DNA from 3 places in the Halobacillus naozhouensis genome. Region 2 is predicted to be linked to each of the others. Evidence: riboswitches for the same ligand, from Rfam matches in the RefSeq annotation. Region 2 holds a riboswitch; each other region holds the start of a gene.
What was found. A riboswitch is a leader RNA that binds a small molecule or an ion and turns the genes downstream of it on or off. The one in region 2 is predicted to bind S-adenosylmethionine.
Positions count from the first base shown of each region.

Region 1: linked by a shared signal. The riboswitch ahead of P9989_RS05765 (sulfite oxidase-like oxidoreductase) and the one ahead of P9989_RS03280 (Na+/H+ antiporter NhaC family protein) in region 2 are both predicted to bind S-adenosylmethionine.
Region 3: linked by a shared signal. The riboswitch ahead of P9989_RS01245 (DUF2292 domain-containing protein) and the one ahead of P9989_RS03280 (Na+/H+ antiporter NhaC family protein) in region 2 are both predicted to bind S-adenosylmethionine.

Region 1 covers NZ_CP121671.1:1,114,801-1,119,886, reverse strand. The annotation lists gene P9989_RS05775 (sodium:solute symporter family protein) at 1-1,045, opposite strand, end outside; gene P9989_RS05770 (acetyl-CoA C-acyltransferase) at 1,158-2,327, opposite strand; gene P9989_RS05765 (sulfite oxidase-like oxidoreductase) at 2,340-3,005, opposite strand; SAM riboswitch class I at 3,075-3,175, opposite strand; gene argH (argininosuccinate lyase) at 3,264-4,637, opposite strand; gene P9989_RS05755 (argininosuccinate synthase) at 4,630-5,086, opposite strand, start outside.
Region 2 covers NZ_CP121671.1:616,284-621,369, reverse strand. The annotation lists gene P9989_RS03285 (VCBS repeat-containing protein) at 1-42, shown strand, start outside; gene P9989_RS03280 (Na+/H+ antiporter NhaC family protein) at 81-1,385, opposite strand; SAM riboswitch class I at 1,460-1,561, opposite strand; gene P9989_RS03275 (hypothetical protein) at 1,597-1,758, shown strand; gene P9989_RS03270 (hypothetical protein) at 1,804-2,178, shown strand; gene P9989_RS03265 (CE1 family esterase) at 2,270-3,124, opposite strand; gene nhaC (Na+/H+ antiporter NhaC) at 3,227-4,648, opposite strand; gene P9989_RS03255 (dihydrolipoyl dehydrogenase family protein) at 4,714-5,086, opposite strand, start outside.
Region 3 covers NZ_CP121671.1:205,365-210,450, reverse strand. The annotation lists gene cyoE (heme o synthase) at 1-72, shown strand, start outside; gene P9989_RS01260 (alkaline phosphatase D family protein) at 168-1,778, opposite strand; gene P9989_RS01255 (sigma-70 family RNA polymerase sigma factor) at 2,113-2,736, shown strand; gene P9989_RS01250 (helix-turn-helix domain-containing protein) at 2,800-3,039, shown strand; gene P9989_RS01245 (DUF2292 domain-containing protein) at 3,170-3,334, opposite strand; SAM riboswitch class I at 3,463-3,568, opposite strand; gene P9989_RS01240 (restriction endonuclease) at 3,689-4,309, opposite strand; gene P9989_RS01235 (small acid-soluble spore protein P) at 4,543-4,692, opposite strand; gene P9989_RS01230 (universal stress protein) at 4,805-5,086, opposite strand, start outside.

The DNA.
Region 1 (5,086 bases), 500 kb from region 2:
GATATAGACTGTCTGTACTGGATAATATGGCAGATATAATTCCTACGATTAAAATACCGACAACTACCGGTGGAAAAGCTTCCATTAAATAAGCAGGAATCGCTTTATCGGCGCTTTCTAAAGATGGAATCATTACACGGGCCGCCAATCCGCCTATTACCATCAATGTGGAAATTAAAAATAAGGTAATTCCAGCTGATAACGTAAACGGACGCAGTTCTTCCTCTGTTTCTAATGAAAGTACTTTATTTAACAGATGTGGCATTAACACAAAGCTGAATAATAGAAACTGCACTGCCAAAATGGCAAGAACACTATTATACGGTCCTGTAGACGATAAGGGCCCAACCAGATTGGGATCGATTCCAGCCAAGCGACTAGATAGCTCTCCGAAGACTCCGAACCCGCCCCCGATTGTCCATAAGAGCGAAAGTAAAATGAGTACAGATGTAAACGCCATAAATATTCCCTGGATGCCATCGGTAATAATTTGTGCAAACGCGCCGCCTAAGCCAATGTACACGACGGTAATCGCTACCCCGATAATCACTCCCCACATATAGGGAATCCCAAGAACCGTTTCAAAGATCGTCGCCAAACCGACATTTTGTCCGACGATGTAGTACACATTAAATAAGATAAGCAAGCCAACAATCACTTGCAGGGTTTTACTGTTGTACTTTTTGCCCAGCCATTCAGGTAATGTCGATACCCCTCCGAACTTTTTACCATATCGAAAGAATGTTTTAGCAAAAAACAGTAACCCTAACCATGAAACACCAAAGCACCCTAAGGTGTACCAGAGCACTGCCATACCATATTCATAAGCGAGCCCTGGAACTCCTATAAATAAGTTTGCACTTGCATAAGTTGTTGCAAAACTAGCTCCAACGATCCAGGGGCTCACTTTGCCCCGTGCTGTGGCAAAACCACTCATCGTCTTACTGTACTTCGACCCTTTCCGGCCAATCCATGTGACAAACAAAAAGTAAACGAACAACAAACCGCCTATAAGCCAAATCGTTCCCGCTGATAAGGACTCCATTTACTTCCCCCCTTTGGATGGCTTATACATCCCTTGCCATAGAGCCAATCCTGCAATCCAGAATACTGCGATTCCTATTCCATAAGTAACAAACATGGTTTATTCCTCCCTTTTATGACCACTCTTTTGGAACTTCCACGAGAATGGCAAATCCTTGCCCGCCACCTCCGCATAGTGAAGCAATTCCTCGGCCTCCTCCGCGGCGCTTTAATTCATGAACCAATGTAAGAACTAACCGAAATCCTGTACCGCCAAGTGGATGGCCGACTGCAATCGCTCCACCATTCACGTTCACTTTCTCAGGAGCTAATCCAAGCTCGTTAATACTAGCCAGGGCTACACTGGCAAAAGCTTCGTTAATCTCAAATAGATCAATCTCCTCCTTGGTTATTTGATACCGTTTGAGAAGTTTTGCAATCGCATCTGCCGGCTTCGTATGTAAGCTTGAATCAGGTCCGGCTGTTTCTGACCAGCCAATCACTCGAGCAAGTGGAGTCCGCCCGATCCTTTCCGCATAGTTTTCCGACGCAACCACACCGACACTGGCTCCGTCCGTCATTTGTGATGCGTTTCCGGCAGTAATCGTGCCGCCTTCTCTAAAAGCAGGAGGCAGCTTGCTTAATTTTTCTAACGTTGACTGTGGCCTGATGCCTTCATCAGCTGTTACTTGTTTGCTGCCGACTTGTACCGGAACAATCTCTTCATTAAACCAACCCTCTTCCTGGGCCCGGGCTGCTTTTAACTGGGAATCTAAAGCAAATTGATCTTGTTGTTCCCTGTTGATGAGAAGCTCCCCATTTTGAATATCTGTCAGTTCACCCATGGAGGAATCCGTTAGAGAGCACCACAAACCATCGTTGATCAGGGTATCTGTAAATTCAACAGGTCCTGTAGCCAGCCCGTTACGGATGGTCGCCACATGAGGAGCATTCGTCATCGAATCAAACCCACCAACAACATAAAGCTCGCCTTCCTCAAGCTTGATCCGTCTAGCCGCATCCGCCACCGAAGCAACCCCTGCCAAACATACGTTATTGATCGTAATTGCCGGTACCGACCATGGAATTCCAGCCCCTGCAGCAACAGATCTCGCAGGATTCTGCCCCTGCCCTGCCTGGATCACCTGTGCCAAAATGACTCCATTCGCATGTAAGACTTCCGGCACGCGTTCCGTCAACGCCTTAGTCGCTTGAATGCCCAGATCCCTTGCTCCTAATTTGGATAAACCACCTTTCCATTTACCAAAAGGTGTTCGAACACCATCTAAAATGACAACACTCATTCTCCAACCTCCTTAGTAATCAAAATCCTTTTCTTTCCACTTATCCTCTTCCATGACTTCACTCTCATCAGAAAAACGCTGTTCTTTAAACGGGTCTCCTTCGTCATGAAACCCATTTTGTTCCCAAAATCCAGGCGTGTCAGACATTTTAAACTCAAAGCCTCTGATCCACTTGACACTTTTCCAAAAATACAAGTGCGGAATGACGAGCCGAAATGGGTAGCCGTGCTTTTCCGTCAGCGGCTTACCATTATAGGAATGAGCAAGTATCGCATCCTCCGCTAACAAATCTTGGAGAGTGAGATTGGCTGTATAATCATAATCTCCATGCACCATCACGTACCGAATGTCTTCAGGAATCTCTAACCCATCCAGCAAGTCTTTTACCAGAACTCCTTCAAACTCATTATCGAATTTCGACCACCTCGTCACACAGTGTATATCACAAATAACCTTTGACTGCTGCAGCTCCATTAAATCCTTGTATGAATAAACAAGCGGTTTATTACCAGCTACGGTCATTTGAAAATCCCACTTATCGAGGTCATAGGACGGTACCTCACCGACTGTTAAAATAGGAAACTTCTCTGTTAATACCTGACCAGGCGGCAGCCGTCCGCCAAACCTTTCTGTCACCTGTGGATCCTTGGATCGCTTTAACCGCTCCGCCTTATTCATCTACATCACCCGCTTTTGAATAATAAAAAGCCCCTTTCAAATGAAAGAGGCTGAAGATTCTGCTTCGACCTCTCATCTGCCGGACATCGTCCGTTGGAAGTAGCACCGTGTCGATAGACCGGTTGCCGGGCGTCAAAGGGCCAAATCCCTCAGCCTGCTCTAGATAAGAGTAGTAAACGTAATTAAGTTACTTGCCATGTTACAAATAAACCGTACTAAAGTCAATAATATTTAGAAAATTCCACGAAATGCAAGACACTATTTTACATGCTGTTTAGCTAACTCAAGCTGCTGTGCCACCTGTTCAAATCCTGTGCCGCCTTCACTATTTCGGGCAGCCACAACCTGTTCAGGCGCTAATTTTTCATAGATATCCTCTTCAAACAGCTCAGAAAACTCCTTGTACTCGTCGAGCGTCAAATCAAGCAAAAACTTCTGCTCATGAATCGCATAAAGTACAATTTTACCGATCACCTCATGCGCCTGACGGAACGGCAGACCCTTCACAGCTAAATAATCTGCAATATCGGTCGCATTTGAATAATCTTCATTGACCGCCTGACGCATATTAGTGCCCTTCACTTCCATCGATTCCATCATCGGAGCCAGCAGCGAAAGCGCCCCATCAAGCGTCTCCACCGTATCGAACATCCCTTCCTTGTCCTCCTGCATATCCTTATTGTACGCAAGCGGAAGCCCCTTCAGAAGTGTCAGCAAACCCATCAAATTGCCATAGATCCGACCCGTTTTGCCACGAAGCAGTTCCGGCACATCCGGATTCTTCTTCTGCGGCATTATGCTTGACCCCGTACAAAACGCATCATCAAGCTCAATGAAATTAAATTCCTGGCTGCTCCACAGGATCAGCTCTTCCGAAAGTCTCGATATATGTGTGATCAAAATGGAAGCAATCGACAAAAACTCCAGGATGAAATCCCGATCACTGACGGCGTCCAATGAGTTTGGATAAACGTGATCAAATCCGAGCGTCTCAGCTGTCTTCTGACGGTCGACCGGGTAAGGTGTTCCAGCAAGCGCTGCTGCACCCAGCGGCGACCAATTAATCCGCTTCACACTATCCTGAAGGCGTTCTTTATCCCGCTCAAACATCCAAAAATATGCCAGCAAATGATGAGCAAACGAGACAGGCTGGGCTCGCTGCAAGTGTGTGTATCCCGGGATGATCGTATCCACATGAGCATCCGCCTGGTGCACAAGCGCCTTCTGAACAGCTTCGACCAAATCGGTTAAATGATTAGTCTTTTCCTTTAAATATAAATGCATATCTGTCGCCACTTGATCATTTCGGCTTCTTCCGGTATGAAGTTTACCGCCCACAGGACCAATCTCCTCAATCAACAGCTTTTCGATGTTCATATGAATATCTTCCTGTTCAACGGAAAACTCAACTTCTTCATTCTCTATTTTGTTCTTGATGATGTGTAGGCCTTCTTTGATTTGGGAGGTCTCTTCTTGTGAAATAATGTGGCAGTCTCCGAGCATTTCCACATGTGCAAGACTGCCCTGAATATCATGCAAAGCCAGCTTTACATCAAAACCGATTGAAGAGGTATACTCTTCGACCAGCTTGTTCGTTGGCTTCGTAAAACGTCCGCCCCACAGTTTACTCATACATACTCACCGGCTGTTCTGGAGCCTTTTTCTCCTTACCTTTATGCACATCTGCATGAACTTTAGTCGGCAGCCCCCACAATTTAATGAAACCAACTGCGGCATCATGATCAAACGCATCATGCTTCGAATACGTGGATAGTTCATCATTATAAAGGCTAAGCGGTGATTTCTTGCCGATGACAGTATGATGTCCTTTGAACAACTTCACTTTTACAGTACCTGTTACTACCTTTTGCGTTTCCTCGACAAAAGCCTGAAGTGCTGGCTGCAACGGTGAATACCATAAGCCATCATAAATCATTTTAGCCATTTGCTGATCAACCGTTGCTTTATACTGGGATACCTCTCTTGTTAACGTGAGGAATTCGAGTTCTTTATGTGCGTTGATTAAGATCATCGCTCCAGGATTCTCATATACTTCTCTTGATTTAATCCCGACGAGGCGA
Region 2 (5,086 bases):
AACCTACAGTATGTAGCGATTTATGGGGCAAATTCCATTTAATAAAATTAAAAAGGAGCCAGCGCGGCTCCTTTTTATCTTCATTTTTTTTCATTTAAGATCGTAAAGCGCGGGAACCTGAAAGCAATGGCCAGTAATCCCGAGATCCCTATTAACATCGGATAAAAGCAGTACGGGACAATCGCTACAGGCGAAATACTGGCAACGCCTGCCACTGCTAGCATTTGCGCACCATATGGAAGCAGACCTTGTATCGTACTTCCGAAAATATCCAGCACACTCGCTGAACGACGCGGTGAAATGTTAAAGCGCTCAGAGATCTGTTTTGCCAAAGGCCCAGTCGTAATAATCGAAATCGTATTATTGGCCGTGGATAAGTTAACCGTACTTACTAATGCTGCGATGCCAAGCTCGCCGCCTCTGTCACTATTAATTCGCTTGCTGATGCTTCTGAGCAGAAATTCAATCCCGCCATTTTGCTTAATTAATTCAACGAGACCGCCTAAGAGAATGACCATTATTGATAGATTCAACATACTTGCAAATCCATCACTGATTAATGTGACGAAATCCATCAAGGCGATTTCATTTAGAATGAGTCCGACGGCCCCAGCAAATAAGATGCCCCCAAATAGTACATAAATGACGTTGACCCCGGCAATAGCAAATACGAGTACAGCCAAATAAGGCAATACTTTTATAAAATTAAAAGACTTCGCTTCCTGGATCGCACCTGAAGCATCAGCCGTCATCACGTAGAAAATGATCGCCGTTATGACCGCAGCAGGCAGTACAATGAAGAAGTTGGCTTTAAATTTATCTTTCATTTCTGCTCCCTGAGTTCTTACAGAAGCAATGGTTGTGTCAGAAATAACCGACAAGTTATCGCCAAACATCGCACCACTAATAATCGTCCCCATTGCGAGAGCGACGTGAATATCTGTCTGCTCAGCTATACCTAAGCCAATCGGAGCCAGAGCTACCACTGTTCCAACAGAGGTCCCCATTGAGATAGAAATGAAACATCCGATAATAAACAGTCCGACAATAATTAAGTTCCCTGGCAGGAAAGAGAGCCCCATATTTACAGTGGAATCTACCGCTCCTACCCCTTCAGCTACTTTGGCGAAAGCGCCGGCCAGCAGGAAAATCACTACCATAAGAATGATATTAGGGTGTCCCCCGCCTTCGCTCAGCTGGTCAATCTTCGTTTGAAAGTTAGTTTTTCGATTCATGACTAATGCGACAAGAATAGACACAAATAAGACAACTAAAACAGGCATTTTATAGAAGTCGCCTGTCAGAATGCCAGAACCGATAAATAATAAGATGAATATAGCAAAAGGAAGCAATGCCCAGGCATTTCCTTTATGTTGTTGTTCCATTATTTAACCTCCTTGGTCAGTCCAAATTAAAAAGCCTTCTTGAATGAAGAAGGCTTGGTCAATCAGTCTGTTCCTTCTTATCTATCAAGTATACGTACTTGCTGGATGTAGCACCATTCCTAAAGGTGGTTGCTGAAGCTTCACCGGGCCAGCCCCTCTGCTTCTCTTGATAAGAATATATTGATTTAAAAAAGTCCATTTCATACTTTACATGAAAACAAATCCGAACACAAGAAATTCAGAAAACTGGGAAATCCCCCCACCTCAGGTCATCCAGAAACTGGATGACCTGAGGTGGGGGATATTGGAATTATTGGTAATCGGGAAAGGGGCCTATATTTACTTGACCGATACACAAGTAGCCCATAGTTGAATAACCTATAAGGAGATTGTTATAGAGAACAGGAGGAGTTTAGAAATGGACTCAAATTATATGAATGCCAATTACATGAACGCTAATCATATGGGGAATATGGTTGCTGATCCGCAGCATTTAGAGCATATGTATCACGTCTGCAATCAGCACAAAAATAAAAATGTGCATATTCAAACCGTATTTGGTGACTCTTTTCAAGGTCGTATTGATCATGTTGATATGGAAAACGTTCACATGACTTTAGCTGAAGGACAGTCGGAGGAAAATTCAAGATTATGGGGCGGATTCGGATACCCTGGCTATGGTTACGGTGGATATGGTTATGGTTACGGCTATCCTTATGGTTATGGAGGGTATGGCGGCATTGGAAGACTGATCCTTCCGTTGACAGCCATCGCTGCATTATCAGTTCTGTAGATAACCAACCACCAAAAAAGCAGCTCTCGCTGAGCTGCTTTTTTAGCATTAAGATTCAGAGGATTGGCAACGTGAACTCTCCTCTAGATTCCTATCCCCTCTTAAAATTCCTCAGATAATTCCAAATAAATTGCGTAGCATCCGGATTTGAATGCACCTTTCCTGCCATAGCAGAAGCCTGCGATTCAGGACCTCCAGGCCATGTGTGTCCTCCGCCTTTTATCGAATAATAAACGGTTCCCTCATGCTGATGAAACGTATGTTTCGTTATAAGACCCCCATCGGCGACAGGAAATTCTTCTTTCAATGCTAGCACAGATTCTGGCCAGGATTTGGCAAAAAGCAAGGCTGTATCGTTTGCCGATAACAACCCGTCGACCATAGACTCCGATTGAACCACACCATCATAGGGAACCACGGCATCCTCTGTCCCCATAAAGAAAACCATCGGCATAGGATGATGCCACTCACAATTCTGTGCTACTTCTGCTGCGACGGGCCCTGATACCCCGCCCACTCCTGCGAACACGTTCTGACATTCGATCGCGAGCCGCATACTAAAAGAAGAGCCGTTAGAAAATCCTGTGGCATATATACGATTTTCATTAATGGAGAATTTTTGCTTAAACCAGCCAAGAAGTTCCATTACAAAACCAACATCGTTAATATTCTGTGCATGCGCAGGATTTTTCTGCCTTCCCTCATTCCATTGCCTGCTCATCTGATCCGATTTATTCAGTTGAATCGCTTCAGGAAAAACGGCGATCATTTGCTGTTCTTCAACATTTTCATGAAACTTAGTGATTTTCATATGATGAAGGGCATTGCTTCCGGCTCCATGAAAGCAAAATAAAACAGGCAGAGGTTTGGTGAATGTTTGAGGAAGACTATAGTAAAAAGTTCGGTCTTTCCCTTCACATTCAATGGATTCTTTATATGTATTCATACACACTCCTCCTCCCACAGAGATTCCATCACTTCATAAAAAGCATGGAAGGCTTTACATTACCTTCCACGCCAATAAGTCTTTCGTAAACTCCCCCATGATTCACGGTCCAGACACCGACTGCTGTTCTTCTATATGCACCACGTCTTCTTGCTCAACAGGAGTTAGCGTAAATCCTGTAAATCCATATATAATAGAAAAGATTGGGGAAATAAAGCAAATAAACGCGAATGGAATGTAGCCTATTCCTATATTCAACGTCGTCATCACAAACGCGCCCGTCACTCCCCATGGAATGAGCGGATGAATCATGGTTCCCGCATCTTCAAGCGTACGTGACATATTTTTCGGATGCAGATTGGTTTCTTCATAGCACTCTTCTAACATTTGGCCAGGTAAAATAATTGATAAGTATTGTTCCCCCACAACGACATTGATCCCTAAACAGGAGAGGACCGTGGATAAAATTACATTCCCGCGGCTTCTTAGGAAGTCCCTCAACCCTTCAATGATCGCATGTGCCAAGCCGATCTCCCGGATAATACCCCCGAAGGAAAGCGCTATCAAAATGAGTGATACGCCAAACAACATACTGTCCAACCCTCCTAATGAAAGAAGGCTGTCAATCGCTTCATTACCTGTTTCTGCGGTATACCCGAAATGCGCAGTGTTCATAATCGTCCCGAAAGTTACCCCTGGAACGGTATAGAACGAAGTCAGGACCGCTACAATTAAACCGATAATCAGCGAAGGGATCGGGCTTACCTTTCTAAAAGCTAAAAAAATTATTAACAACGGAGATATCAGAGCAATAGGTGTCAGCATAAATTCACTATTCAAGGTTGCCATCATCGCCTCGACTTTACCTGTATCCGCTGCACTACGGTCAGTTGTAATGCTAATAACGGAAAAGATCGCCAACGTAATAATCAAACTTGGAAGCGTTGTCCAAAGCATGTGTTTGATATGTTGAAAAATATCTACTTTCGCCGTTGCAGCAGCTAGGTTGGTTGTATCGGAAAGAGGAGAAAGTTTATCCCCAAACATGGCCCCGGATACAATAGCACCAGCGGTCATGGCTGGAGATATAGACATGCCGTAAGCCACCCCCATTAAGGCAATTCCTATTGTACTAATCGCGCTCCAAGAACTGCCTGTCATCGTGGCCACCACTGCCGTAATGATTACTGCAGTCACCAGAAAAATAGAAGGAGATAATACTTGCAAGCCATAATAGGTAATCGTTTGAACCGTTCCATTGAGAACCCAGACCCCTACGAGAATACCGATCAAACTTAAAATGATAATCGCAGGGATGCCATAAGATACACCCCTGGTCATGGCCTGTTCTAATTCCTTCCATTTATAGCCCAGTTTCAGACCGTAGAGCCCCACAATGATTGCAGCTAATACAATTGGAATATGAGGTGCTGCCCCATATACTAGAATACTTACTCCCAAAATAGCAATGATAAAGAGAATGATGAGACTTGATACAAGAAATGAAGGCTTTCTTTTATCCATGAAATTCCCCTCTCTAGTTTTTTCAAATCCAACCGTCTAGTATTCTTTTCAACATAACAAGGTCATCATCCTTTGTGGATGGCTAATGAGTCGATATCTTCGATTGATTCTGTCCATGCTTCATATAAACTGGGGTGAGGATAGAAGATGGAAGTCAAGTCTTCCTCCCGTGCCACCATTTCCAGGGCAAGCACTCCCTGGTTAATTAACCCGATCGCATCTTCACCTACCGCATGAAATCCTAGCAATCTTCCAGACTCCTGTTCACTGACTGTTTTGACAAACCCATTCTTCTCATTCAAAATTTCGGCATAACCGCTCCCCCGCATTGAAAACTGTCCTGTCTTGATCTCATATCCCAGTTCTTTTGCCATTTCTTCACTGAGACCGGTTGTGGCTACGGGCTGCAGAAAATGGATGACATGAGGAATGATAGAC
Region 3 (5,086 bases), 410 kb from region 2:
TCTCTAAACCATTTAACGATTCTATTTTCTACGATAATTGTATACTCATTTGTCGGTTCCTTTTTCAAATAAAGTGGCGTCTCACTCTGGAGTCGCCACTTTTTTTGTTTACTGATAAGCTTTCTTTAAAAAGACACTGCTAGTCTCTCATCTAATTTCATCAAAATCTAATCTACCAGGCTTTGTCTTTCCAATTCTTGGTTCATTATGCTATCTCCCTGTAATCCAGGCTTACCATTTTCCACATTGAAAGTAGCATAGGAGTTCATAGGGGCCCCTGGACTAGAGATATAAGGCATAACAAGGTGGTCGGTTCGCCATTGATCAGGAGTGACATGACAGCGTAAATATCCACGCTGGGCGTTGTACAGCTTCACATGCTCATTCCCGAGCCAAACGGGCCCATAACTATCTGTCTCCGCCCCGTCTTTTCCAGAAGCAATGGAAGTAGCTACGAACTCAGTACCAATAGTAGCCGAATCAGGGTTCTTGAAATCCTCTTTAAGATTAGCTGCCACATGACGGTGGATATCGGCAGAGAGAACAATTGGATTTTGAACGTTATGTTCCTTTAATGCTGAAAAAACGCGCTCACGTTCGGCCGCAAAACCATCCCACTGATCCATACTATAAGCCTCACCTTCTCCTGTATCCCGATCGATTTCTGCCATGACAACCTGCTGAGCCAGGACATTCCATGTTGCTTGTGAATATTTTAGATTACTTATCAACCATTGCTCCTGCTCTTCCCCTAATATGGTTCGGTCCGGATCTAGACGCTGCTGCACATCCGACCCGCTCACAATTACTGAAGTATAATCATCCCGGTACTGGCGTGTATCTAAGACGTTAAATTCAGCCAAATCTCCAAAAGTAAACTTGCGGTATAGTCTCATGTCTGGTCCCGTAGGAATAGCAGTACTCCTGAGCGGAAGGTTTTCATAATAAGCCTGATAAGCATCAGCCCGCTGCTGAAGAAATTGATAAGTAAATGCACCATACTGGGAATCTTCATCTGCGTAGTTGTTCTCTACTTCATGGTCATCCCATGTCAGAATCCAAGGAAAAGCGGCATGGGCAGCTTGGAGGTCAGGATCCGTTTTAAAGAGTGAGTATCTAAGACGATATTGATCAAGGGTAACAATTTTCACATTGTGCGCACTCGAAAGTTTTACAGGACGAACGAGGTTATTTGAATTTATCGCATATTCGTAAATATAATCGCCTGAAAAAAGAACAAAATCCAAATCATCTGCCGTCATATGTTGATACGCCGTGTAATAGCCATGATACCAAGCCTGGCAAGATGCGACTGCAAAGGATAAAGAAGAAATCGGCGTCCCTGCAGACGGGGCTGTTTTTGTCCTGCCCGTAGAGCTGACTTCAGAGCCTACTTTAAAACGATAATAATAGTAGCGATTTGGTTCAAGCCCCTCCAATTCAACATGTACTGAATGAGCCAATTCTGGCAAAGCTAATGCCACTCCATGCTGCACCACGTAGCGGAAATTCTGATCCTCAGACACTTCCCACTGTACAGGAACCTTACGATCAGGCATCCCACCTAGTCCATCCTCAGCTAATGGCTCTGGCGCAAGTCTTGTCCATAGCACAACACCGTCAGGAAGCGGGTCTCCAGAGGCTACACCTAATTGAAACGGATTCCCTTTAAACACAGGTGCCTTGGATGCTGTCAGCGTACCATCCACTGGTGCAAGTCCCCTTTTAATTAAAGATGCAAGTGTTTCCCCGTTTCCTCTTGAAAAATTGTTATTCATTCATATTCTCCTTCCCTCATTTAAAATCCTTCTTCTTATGAACTTGCTGTTTGACAATAAATTTTTAACAAACAGATTTTCTAGAACATAATCTACCTCCTGCATAATATTTCAGTGATGGGATCCCTAGCAGGCTCTATTTGTGTCCTGCTGCTTTATAAAGGCAAGCAATCGCCCCAAATTACAACCCTTTTTAAAAAAAGTTACTTAATTTCATCCTAACTCTAGCACTTCGAACAATTATTTAATATAATAAACACGAACAAATGTTCGTCAAAAGGTTGTACTATTACCTTTGAATTTGCCTTTATACAATAGAAAGGGGAGTGATAGGATGGACCGCAGCCACCTTTCCCAAGGTTTTCAAATTAAATATCAAGATTTGGTGCCGCTTATCCAGGAAAACGAAGATTTTTTCTCCAATGGATTGGTTCAATCATTCTTTCAAAAAATCGAACACCAATACTTACTTGAGAGAACGATTTGCCACTCTGAGAAGGCAGCCGAAGCTTTAAATACTGCCTTCAAGCAGTATTACGCTACGATTAGATTAACCAGCCAACTATCCCATAGCATAAGACGACACGCTATTCGATTTGACCAAAGAAGAAACAAAGATAATCAACATCATTTATTAATTTTGGATAAGCCCCTTGATTATGCCAGTGATACTGTTACACATCTGGATCTCATAGCAGATAACATAGCCGTGCCTATCGATAAATTAGTTATCGAACAATCCAATCAGTTAGAAAATCAAATTGAGAGTCCCACTCTATATTTTGCTATTCGTTCGCTAACACCACGCCAGCGTTACATTTTAGAAGCGGCTTATCTATTTAACTTGAAGGATACGGAAATCGCTGAACAGGAGGGTGTTTCACAACAATTTATTACAAAAACACGAAGGAAGGCCTTATCAAAAATTAAATTAATGGTTCAAGACAAAACGATCTGATATGGTTTTACGTTCTGCTCTGTACACAAGGAATTCACAAAAACTTAGAAAGGAGAGGTCACTATGACCAGACTTATTGAATTGGCCAAGCAGGCTCAAAATAATGATACAACTGCAATGAAAGCTATCCTTGAATTATTCGAACCTAAAATTAAATATTCTTTGAAACAAACTACTCCCCAGGAACAAGAAGATCTTTATCAAGAATTGACAATTAGAACGATCGAAATTATACGTCAATACGATATTGAAAGCACCCCTGGATTCTGGGAGTTTAAACATGAAATAGAAAGTCGACAGTAAGGGGCGAATAAATTTTAAAAATCGAGAGAGAAGAAAGCTGCTATAACAGCTTCTTCTCTCATATATAAATAAAAGAGTACCATTCTATTCGCTTACTTCGAATAGAATGGTACTCTTTTATTTATGTATGTTATTTATTGCTAGTCCCACCTTTATCCAGTGTATAACGTTGTTTCTCTGTGGTATCAATCTGAGTCACTTCCCCATTGTGTACAGTAACCACCAACGAACCGAATTCTAACCTTTCCAACCTCGACACAATATCCTTAATCTTTCTTTCATCAATTTCTGCCATATTTAATCCTCCTTTTATTTTTTCTAAGTAATCCCTTTAGCAGCCCCAGTAGCTGACATTTACCTTTGGCAAAGTAAAAACCTCTTCTCATAAATAAGAAGAGGTTTAAGTATCCGATCACTTTGCTCTTCTTATCTTTTCAAACCATTAAGGCTTGCTGGAATTGGCACAGTACTGTTGCAGTCTGCTGCCGAGGCTTCTAAGGGCCAGTCCCTCCACCTCTCTGGATAAGAAATATCTTTTATTTAATTATCCTATAATTTACACTCCCTAGAACTAATTGTCAATCATTTGTTGTGAATCTTTCAACTCTTGGTCATTTACCGGGATGGTTGTTAAATAAAAGAAAACAGATTAGGCTTCTTCCATTTCACCTACTAACTCCTTATCCACTTCTTTCACACCTTCCAGCCAATATTCTACCAGTTCCACTCCATTAATAAGATGGATGTTCTTAAGTGAATGAGCATAATTCACCGCATTTTTGTTAAAAGACCCGGTGGTAATGACGTAACCTCCTGCCGCTTCTTCTTTCACTACATTTGAATGAAGTAAAGCAATTGGTTCATAGCCCATATCGTCTTTATAGCATTTTACCTGTGCTAAATATTTCTCATCCTTTACAGTAAGATCAAAATCTACGCCAAAATCCCAGGAAGGATTCGTGACCCAGGCAGTGCCATTGAATTTCTTCTCAAAAATATTTGCCACAAACCTCTCAAAACTGACCGGGTCTTCCTTGATAAATAGCTTGGAGTACTTTTCCTCTACAACTTCTCCTTCACCTGTTTGTACTGTCCCCTTATTCTTGAACCTATAATAAATTCCCATTGCAAGAGTTCTTTTCAAGTTATCATCGGTTTCAATTTGTTCCATAATCGTTAAGGCCTTATGATGGTGTGATTTTCGTACTACCCATAAGTGCACGAGTGATATCGCTGCTACAATTAGGGCTGCTATTTCAATTAATCCCATATGTTTTAACCTCCCGTTTCAATCGGTTATACGATTAATTGTTGACATACTCTGTTTTATTCATTCAGGATTCAGTTATTACCCGTTTAGGATTGCTTATGTAGAATGTTATGCAGACTGAGGCGAAAATGGCGGGGCCCGTGCTTTCGAATGTGCAAAACCTCCCTGTTCTATAGGCTGTCCAATTTATTGAACCTTAAAAGAGAGAGGGATTAGTCCTCTCTCTTAAGATCTTACATGTCGTGGTGAGATTTTTGATTCTGGCGGGAATGGTTGGCATTTTTAACTTTATGGGATCCGCTCATGGGTTCTCCATAAGGTTGGTCCGGACTTTTGGGCAAATTCGGTTGTTTTTGCTGCTTCGGTCCTTTAGGGGTAGACATTGGATTGTTCCTCCTTCCTTTTATATGAATAGCTTTTGAAAATTGACCAACAACTATTCATCATCGAAAGGGAGCACAAACGTTTGCTGAATCGTACTATTTTCCTTATACTTCACTTCACTATAACTACAGGGCACTCTGCACGTTTCGCCACTTTATGACTGACACTGCCAAGAACCATTTCCTGGAGGCTATTTAGTCCTCTGCTTCCGACCACCACTACCTCAAAACCTTTCTCATTGGCAAACTTGACAATCGCAGGACCTGGATCCCCTTTAATCATTTTCACCTCATAATTAACCTTTTCATCTTGCAGGATGGTCTCTGTTTTTTGCAGCCTCTCTCTCCGCTTGGCCTGAAGAATAACGCTGTTCTCTTCTGATAACACATCGGC